4 regions of the Geobacillus sp. WSUCF-018B genome follow, and region 4 is predicted to be linked to each of the others. Evidence: riboswitches for the same ligand, from Rfam matches in the RefSeq annotation. Region 4 holds a riboswitch; each other region holds the start of a gene.
What was found. A riboswitch is a leader RNA that binds a small molecule or an ion and turns the genes downstream of it on or off. The one in region 4 is predicted to bind S-adenosylmethionine.
Positions count from the first base shown of each region.

Region 1: linked by a shared signal. The riboswitch ahead of CV944_RS11430 (hypothetical protein) and the one ahead of mtnK (S-methyl-5-thioribose kinase) in region 4 are both predicted to bind S-adenosylmethionine.
Region 2: linked by a shared signal. The riboswitch ahead of CV944_RS12820 (methionine ABC transporter ATP-binding protein) and the one ahead of mtnK (S-methyl-5-thioribose kinase) in region 4 are both predicted to bind S-adenosylmethionine.
Region 3: linked by a shared signal. The riboswitch ahead of CV944_RS08365 (phosphoadenylyl-sulfate reductase) and the one ahead of mtnK (S-methyl-5-thioribose kinase) in region 4 are both predicted to bind S-adenosylmethionine.

Region 1 covers NZ_PIJF01000036.1:15,441-17,637, forward strand. The annotation lists gene CV944_RS11420 (PaaI family thioesterase) at 22-504, opposite strand; gene CV944_RS11425 (VOC family protein) at 605-988, opposite strand; gene CV944_RS11430 (hypothetical protein) at 1,004-1,327, opposite strand; SAM riboswitch class I at 1,409-1,510, opposite strand; gene opp4A (oligopeptide ABC transporter substrate-binding protein) at 1,572-2,197, opposite strand, start outside.
Region 2 covers NZ_PIJF01000045.1:8,866-11,062, forward strand. The annotation lists gene CV944_RS12815 (methionine ABC transporter permease) at 1-71, opposite strand, end outside; gene CV944_RS12820 (methionine ABC transporter ATP-binding protein) at 61-1,089, opposite strand; SAM riboswitch class I at 1,178-1,287, opposite strand; gene CV944_RS12825 (hypothetical protein) at 1,361-1,705, opposite strand; gene CV944_RS12830 (thioredoxin family protein) at 1,859-2,173, opposite strand; gene CV944_RS12835 (ribonuclease M5) at 2,170-2,197, opposite strand, start outside.
Region 3 covers NZ_PIJF01000022.1:1,688-3,884, reverse strand. The annotation lists gene CV944_RS08370 (sulfate permease) at 1-257, opposite strand, end outside; gene CV944_RS08365 (phosphoadenylyl-sulfate reductase) at 273-980, opposite strand; SAM riboswitch class I at 1,102-1,208, opposite strand; gene CV944_RS08360 (DUF1128 domain-containing protein) at 1,337-1,561, opposite strand; gene CV944_RS08355 (low molecular weight protein-tyrosine-phosphatase) at 1,765-2,197, shown strand, end outside.
Region 4 covers NZ_PIJF01000032.1:18,201-20,397, reverse strand. The annotation lists gene CV944_RS10625 (carbon-nitrogen family hydrolase) at 1-675, shown strand, start outside; SAM riboswitch class I at 769-937, shown strand; gene mtnK (S-methyl-5-thioribose kinase) at 1,023-2,197, shown strand, end outside.

The DNA of each region.
Region 1 (2,197 bases), on a different contig from region 4:
TCCGGCGCCTTTTGTTGCTTGTTACCCACGGACAAACGTTTTCGGCATTACGACGGCGACGACTTGCCCGCGGGCGCACAGTTCGCCGTTGGCGAACACTTCGGTGTCCACTTTCCATTTTTTCGGATGAATCTCCGTCACAGTGCCGACGGCGACAAGCGGCACTCCATGCGGCGTCGGCTTGACGAAATCGACGTGAAGCGACGCAGTAACAAAGCGCGGCGGCGTTTCCCCGCTTCCCGGCTCATGGCCGTTTTTCCGATGCAAGGCAAGCGCCGCCGACCCGGTGCCATGGCAGTCGATGAGCGAGGCGATCAGCCCGCCGTACACAAACCCAGGGATCGCCGTATGTTCCGGGCGCGGCGTGTAGACGGTCACCGTTTTGTCCCCGTCCCAGCCGGTGCGGAAATGATGGCCTTGCTCATTCAGCCGTCCGCAGCCATAGCACCAGGCAAATTCATCCGGGTAGTCGTCTTGAATGGCGTGGATAACTTGCGGCTCCATCTGTTCTCCTCCTCTCCCCTTTACCTATACGCGGTGCACTCCCTATTTTCCTTCTTGCACGGCAAAAGGCGGCCATACCGATGGCCGCCTTCCCCTTCGTTCATTGCGCCGGCTCGTAAAACTCGATCCATTCGCCGTCCGGGCCAAGGAAAAATAAGTATTTCGCCCCGTTTGGGAGCGTTGTAATCTCCTCCCACACAAGCGGGACGCCGAGCGACTGAAGCCGTTCTTTTTCCTGCTCGATGCCTTCGACCGTAAACGCCACGTGGTGCACTTTTCCTTCCGTCGGCAAGTTCGGGTTGTATCCTTCGATCAGCTCGACGATGATCGAGCCGTCAATCCCTAAAAACGCCAGTTTCATCGTTCCGTTCGTATGAATCATTTCGTCAAGCAACTCCAGGCCGACGACGTTTTGGTAAAATGCCTTTGATGCCTCGATGTCTTTTACTTGAATGCCGACATGCTCAAATTTTTTGACTGCCATTCGTCCTCTTCCTTTCTATGACTCCATTAACCATACAGCTTGTAAATACGGCGTCATCCGCATTGGAAAAACCCCTTTTTTCCCAAGCTCTGTCCATATGTAGCGATCAAGGGCGTACGGTCCGTCCGCCTTCCATTCGTCCGCCTCGCTGTCGGTCAACAACACTGAAAAGGTTGTCCCTTGCGCTTTCCCATACAAGTGGGTATATCCGCCCCCGCGGTCGACATAAACCGCCGCTTCAGGGTCAAACCGAATCAGCTCCGCCTGCACGCAGCGCATGACATGAACGGCGAACGCAGCGGCACGGAGATGAGCGGCCATGCAAGCTCGGATCGACATGTCCCTCTTCACTATTTCCCCCTTCACCCCCTATCGACAAAAACCCCTTTCGCCTCGGAATGATGCGAAAGGGGGCAGCCGTTCTTATCATCCAAAGCGAGACCGCTTTGCGGGTGTTAGCACCTTGCCGGCAGGTTGCTGTGGGGTCATCAAGCCCGTTCTCTCGCCCACTCTTGATAAGACGTATGATCATTTGTCTTTCATGTTACCATATCGAATCCCATAGAAGCAATCGCTTTTTTGTTTATTCCGCCACTTCTGGCTGCTCGGACGTGACGCCGACATCTTTCCACGTCAGCTTCGAGCTCGGGTCAACCGTAAAGTTGGCGACACGGTTGTTGACCGCATAGATGGCGGAACGATACAACGTTGGGATGACCGGCACTTCTTCGTTCATTAGCTTTTGCCACTCGCTGTAAATTTTCCGGCGATACTCCTTATCAAACGCCTGCTCGGAATGGCCTTTTTCTAGCAGCTCATCATTTTTCTCGTTCACCCAACGCGAGTAGTTGAACATGACGTTGCGGCCGTACAATCCGTACGGGTCGACGTCCGTTCCAGTTCCCCAAGCGGCGGCGTAGACATCCACTTTCGGATCGTCTTTTTCGACCATATCGTAGAAGGAGTTGAACTCCGCCAAGCGTCCGTCCACAAGTTGGACATCGAGGCCCACATCTTTCCAGCATTGCATATAAAATTTGGCCAGCGGTTCAGCGATGTCCCCACCGCTCATCGCCAAGAAGTTGACCTTGAATTTTTTGCCGTTTGGATCTTCGCGGAGGCCATCGCCATCCACATCTTTATATCCCGCTTCATCCAGCAATTGTTTCGCTTTTTCCGGATTGTACGTATACCCTTTGATGGAACTGT
Region 2 (2,197 bases), on a different contig from region 4:
ATATACAGCGTCTCGACCGTCGCCGCCCACATTGTCTCCCATTGGACGTTCGGCAGGAGGTTAGCGAGCATCGTGAATCACCTCCACCGCCACCTGCTGGCTTTGAATGTAGTCAAGCGCCCGGGCAATTTCATCCGCCGCCCCATCGATGTGCACAAACAGCACCCCATAAGCGCCTTGATGGGTTTGCGAAATTTTCCCTTGCAAAATGTTGACATCGACGGCAAACTGACGCACCACTTCGGTGATGAGCGGCTTTCCGGCTGCCGCGCCGACAAACGTCAGCTGCGCGATCAGCCCGCTCGGGTATTGGCCAAACAAATGAGAAATCGCCTCTTCCGTCTCTTCCGGCTCGACGAGCTGCTTGACGAACCGCTTCGTGATCGGCTGCTGCGGGTTGCGGAACACGTGCAGCACGTCGCCTTGCTCAACGATTTTGCCGCTTTCCATCACCGCAACGCGGTCGCAAATTTTGCGGATGACGTGCATTTCATGGGTGATCAGCACAATCGTCAGCCCGAGCCGCTTGTTGATGTCGACAAGCAGGTCCAAAATCGCATCGGTCGTCTGCGGGTCCAACGCCGATGTCGCCTCGTCGCAAAGCAGCACTTTCGGGTTGTTGGCGAGCGCCCGGGCAATGCCGACACGCTGCTTTTGCCCGCCGCTCAACTGCGACGGATACGCCTCTTCCCGCCCCGTGAGCCCGACGAGCTCGATCAATTCATCGACCCGTTTTTGCCGCTCCGCTTTCGGAACACCCGCAATCTCGAGCGGAAACGCAATGTTTTCCCGCACTGTGCGCGACCAAAGCAAGTTGAAATGTTGGAAAATCATCCCGATCTCTTGACGCGCCTTGCGCAGCTCCCGCCCTTTGATGCGCCCCATGTCGCGGCCGGCGACGACCACCCGGCCGCCCGTCGGCTTCTCGAGCCCATTGAGCAAGCGGATGAGCGTACTTTTCCCCGCGCCGCTATAGCCGATAATGCCGAAAATTTCCCCTTCGCGAATCTCAAGCGACACATTGTCGACGGCCGTGACCGAGCCGTTAGCCGCTTGATAGATTTTTGTCACATGTTCGAGTGTGATCATCGTTTCACCTTCCTCCCCAAGGCGGCGGAGCGCAAAAAGAAAACCTTTCTGCCCGCAGAGAACAGAAAGGTATTGTGCACCATTCCGTCTCTTATCTCTCAAAGCAGGCCGCTTTGTGTGAATTGGCACCTTTTCAGCGCACGCGCTGACGGTTGCCGGGCTTCATTGGGCACATCCCTCCACCTCTCTTGATAAGAGCGCAACAATCGCCTATTCGATTGACTACAGCTGTGATTGTATCACCTTGTGTCGAACATTGTCAATAAAAATTTCACCCAACATGCCGATACGGCTTAGCCAAATGGAGGAGCGACTCAAGCAGCAACAGATGACGAAAGCTTCCCGATACATGCACTTCGCGCAGCCGGACGAGCTGCTGCAGCTTCAGTTCGCCGCCTAAAAGCGAGCAAAGCGCTTTTTTGGAGCCGCGCACCGTCAAGACGTTCCGTTCATCAGGTTCCCTTCCGGCGGTAAGCTCCTTGCCGAGCGCCACCATGGCGGTCTCTTCCTCGCTTTCAAAGCGGACATACAGCTGCTCATCCGGCAAAATCGGCAACAAATGGCGCAACGTTTGCATCCGTTCCATAAACTGCCCTACCAACTCGCGCATTTCCATTGAGCATCCTCCCCCCATCTCCTTTGTCCTTTTATTTCCATGCCGAAGGGGGAGAATCCTTTACAAAAATCTCGACAGCCGCCGTGGCGAACCAACGCCGTTTTTGTCATTTCCCAAGAAATGTGTCAAACGGCGTCAAAAAATGGCGGATCGTCAACGCGGCAAACGGGCGCGGATTGCTTCGTACAAATAAGGGACCGAATGGAACGCATACCATTTGCCGATGATCTCTCCGCCGGCGAAAAGAAGCAAGCACGGAACGCTTTCAATTTTCCACGCCGCCGCCTGCTCGGGGATGTAGTTGATGTCCGTTTCGCAAAACGGTATGTCCGGAAACAATTGTTCTAGGACAACAAGCATGCGCCTCGCCAACTGGCACGTGCCGCACAGCGGGGTATACAACGAAAGAGCGAGAAGCGGCTCCCCTTCCACCATTCGCTTAATATCGTTTCGACCGATTGTGTTCACTCGCCTCTTCCTCTCATGAACGAT
Region 3 (2,197 bases), on a different contig from region 4:
GCCGCCGCCGTTAAAATGATGACGACGATTTTGACGGTGAGGATCGAAGACGGAATAATGCCCGACCCGATCGTTTTCACTACTTCTCCGCCGCCGAGGCTGCCGAGAAACACGCCGATGCCGCAAAGAAGGAGGGCCATCGACTTTTTCGGAATGGCGCCCGACCCGTACGCGACACCCATCGAGGCGGCCGCGCCGTTCGCCCCGATGTTCATGGCGAAGAAAAAGGACACAATAAAGGCAATGGCAAGGAGCATATCGTTGTTCTCCCCTTATGTGAGATGGAGCCCGCACTCCGTTTTCCCCTGGCCGGCCCAGCGCCCGGAGCGCAAATCGTTCGGATCCGATGCCGGCGCTGTGCACGGGGCGCAGCCGATGCTCGGGTAGCCCCGGTCATGGAGCACGTTGTACGGAAGACCGTGTTTATATACGTAATTCCAAACGTCTTTCCACGTCCAATGAATGAGCGGGCACACTTTAATGGAGCGGAATTTGTCGTCTTTATTGATGTACTCGACATGGCGCCGCGTCGGCGACTGTTCGCGGCGCAAGCCGGAAATCCAGGCGGTGACTCCGGTCAAGACTTCCCGCAGCGGAATGACTTTGCGCAACTCACAGCATTTGTTCGGATCGCGTTTCCATAGTTCATCGCCGAACTGTGCAGCCTGCTCCTCCAGCGTCAAGTGCGGCTGTTTCATCACGATGCGGAGCGACGGGTATTTTTCCTGTACGTTCGCGATCGTGTCGTACGTCTCTTGGAAATGCAGCCCTGTATCCAAAAAGACGATTTCCGCATCCGGCTTGACTTGGGAAATCAAATCAATGAGCACAATCCCTTCAATGCCGAAACTGCACGCATAGACAATGTCATCGCCGTATTCGCGGTACGCCCAAGCAAGGACAGCCAACGCCCCTTTCGTTTCATCATCGGACGGAAAAGACGGTTTTTCGGCCGTTTCCCATTGGTCATATGTGAGCATCGTTTCCCCCTCCTTAAAAACAAAGAAAATCAACATAATTAGTCGGATATTCATCCGGCAACGGGCAGCCTGGCGATAAAAACGCCCCTTCCATTTCGGAAAGAGCGGAAGAACGAGGGACGCCTTATCTTCCAAAATGGATCCCATTTTGCTGGAATTAGCACCTTGCCAAACGCGGCAGGTTGCCGGAGTTCATCGGGCCAGTCCCTCCCCCGCTCTTGATAAGCGTATGTAATTTATATTGATTAAAATTTTAACACAATTGGCGCTAATGTCAATCCTAGTTTTTCGATAGGAATTTTTTTATATACATAGGCAGCTTCGCGATGCTTCCATCCGGTGACGGAAGGAGAGGATTACCGCTTGCGCAGGCTTCCGAGCTCCTCAACAATGGCCTGTATTTCGCTTGGACTGAACGTTTCACGCTTCATGACCATGTCGTAAATGTCTTTCAGTTCGTCATACCATGCCTCGGAAAAATGGGCCGGCTTAATCGCATCAAAATTGAGCACTTTTAATTTTTTCTTCAGCTGTTCAACGATATATTCGACGTTTTCTGCGGACGGTTTCGATAAATCCATGGTTTCGCTCCTTTCGTGGCAGGTTATCATGTATTGTACCACACCGGCGGTGAAAAAGGGGAGAGGCAATATAGTCCGCGCCAGCGTTAGGTGGTAAAATATAGGTGCATGTGCACGAGCTGCTAGAAAGCGGCTATCAAGCGCTTGGATGAAAAGGGAAAACTAATGCCAAGAAGACGGGATGGAAAGGAGTGGCTGCTTCGATGGTCAAAGTGTTGTTTGTTTGCCTCGGCAACATTTGCCGTTCGCCGATGGCGGAAGCGGTATTCCGTCATTTGGTGAACGAACGGGGGCTTGACGGACAGATTGTCGTTGATTCAGCGGGAACGGGCAGCTGGCATGTCGGGGAGCCGCCGCATGAGGGGACAAGGCGGATTTTGAGTGAAAACGACATTGACTATTCCGGCATCCGCGCCCGGCAAGTCGGGCGCCGCGACTTGGAGGAATTTGATTACATCATCGCCATGGACGCCGCCAATTTGAGCGATTTGCGCCGGCTCGCCGGGCCGAATTCGCCGGCGGTGATCGCCCGGCTGCTTGATTTTGTCCCGGATCGGGAAAAAGACGATGTGCCGGATCCGTATTATACCGGGAATTTTGCCGAAGTGTACCGCCTGATTCGTTCCGGCTGCGAGC
Region 4 (2,197 bases):
GGCTACGATTTGACGCGCCTGGATGAAATTGCCGACGAAGGCGCCGAACGGGCGAAGGCGCTCGCTTCCCGATTGGCGCAAACGTACGGCGTCCATTTCGTCGCCGGTTCGGTCGCCAAAAAAACAGCCGCCGGCGTGACAAACACGATGATCGTGGCCGACCGCCATGGCCAAATCGTCGGCGAATACAGCAAGCTTCACCTGTTCCAATTGATGGATGAACATTTGTATTTGCAGCCGGGAAACGAGCCAGGCTTGTTCTCGCTTGACGGGCTGCCGTGCGCTGGGGTCATTTGCTATGACATCCGATTTCCGGAGTGGATTCGCGCCCATGCGTTGGCCGGAGCGGAAGTGCTGTTTGTCGTCGCCGAATGGCCGCTTCCCCGCCTTCACCATTGGCGGACGCTCCTGATGGCGCGGGCGATTGAAAACCAATGCTATGTCGTCGCTTGCAACCGGGCCGGACGAGACCCGAACAACGTGTTCGCCGGCCATTCGCTCGTCATTGACCCGTGGGGCGAGATCATCGCCGAAGCCGACGAACAGCCGGGTATCTTAACCGCTTCCATCGACCCGTCGCTCATCCAAGACGTCCGCGCACGCATCCCGGTGTTTGCCGACCGCCGGCCGCACGATTATGAAGAGGCGGCAAAAAAATTTTTCAAAACGTATTGACAATCCGCCAGCCCAACCTGTATCATTCGAATCAAGCAACCAAACGATTGTTAACATCGTGAAAATTGCAAAAACTTAATAGCTAGATCGGTACTCTTATCAAGAGTTGGCTGAGGGAATTGGCCCAATGAAGCCCAGCAACCGACCGTAATGCTATCGTGAGATAGGGCGCACGCCAAAGGCGGCGCCGGAAGCGAACCGCTTCCGCAGGGCACGGTGCTAAGTCCAACAGAAAGACCGATGTCTTTCTGAAAGATAAGAGGCGCGAAGACGATGCATCTTCAAGCCTCTTTCCGTATGCGAAAGAGGCTTTTTCATTTGCCAAAACCTAAAGGGGGAACGTGAAAATGACGATTGTCCAATCCACTGTTTACGAACCGCTCACCGAACAAAAAGCGACCGCCCTCGCCGTCCGCCTCGGCCTATTCCGAGACGGGGCGCCGCTTGTGTGCCGCGAAATCGGCGACGGAAACTTAAACTTAGTCTTTCATATCGTCGATCAGGAAACGAAGCAAGGCGTCATCATCAAACAGGCGCTCCCGTACGCGAAAGTCGTCGGCGAAAGCTGGCCGCTCACGTTAAAGCGCGCGGTTATTGAAAGCAACGCGTTGCGCACGTTTGCCAGCTATGTACCGCAATACGTGCCGAACGTCTACTATTCTGACGAATCGCTTGCCATTACCGTGATGGAAGACTTGTCCCGTCTGCAAATCGCCCGCAAAGGGTTGATCGAAGGGAAAACATTCCCGCTTTTGTCCCGGCATATCGGCGAATTTATCGCCAAAACAGCGTTTTACACATCCGATTTCGGCATGAACCAGCAAGAGAAAAAGAAATTGGCGCAAAGCTTCGTCAATCCGGAACTGTGCAAAATCACCGAAGATCTCGTCTTCACCGATCCATTTTTCGACCATGACACGAACAACTTCGAAGACGAGCTGCGGCCGGACGTCGAAACGCTTTGGAATGACGACCGCCTCCGTTTGGAAGCGGCGAAGTTGAAGCGCAAGTTTTTAACCGAAGCCGATGTGCTTCTGCATGGCGATTTGCATACCGGCAGCATTTTCGCAAGCACCGACGAAACGAAAGTAATCGACCCGGAATTCGCTTTTTACGGCCCGATCGGCTTTGACCTTGGGCAGTTTTTCGCCAACTTGCTGTTAAATGCGTTGTCCCGCCCTGACGTTGAGCGCCAACCGCTCTTTGATCACATCGACCAGACCTGGGACGTCTTTGCGTCCATATTCTCGGAGCTTTGGCGCACCAAAAGCATCGAGACGTACGCCGCAACACCGGGCTTGCTTGACGAAGTGCTCCGGCATGCGTTCATCGATGCTGTCGGCTTTGCCGGCTGCGAAGTCATCCGCCGGACGATCGGCCTCGCCCATGTGGCCGACCTTGACGGCATCGAGCAGAAAGAAGCCCGCCTTGCCGCCAAACGACACGCGCTCCGCCTCGGCCGCCGCCTAATTGTCGAGCGCAACGAGCTGACCGGAACGGACGGCTTCCGCCGAGTGTTTGC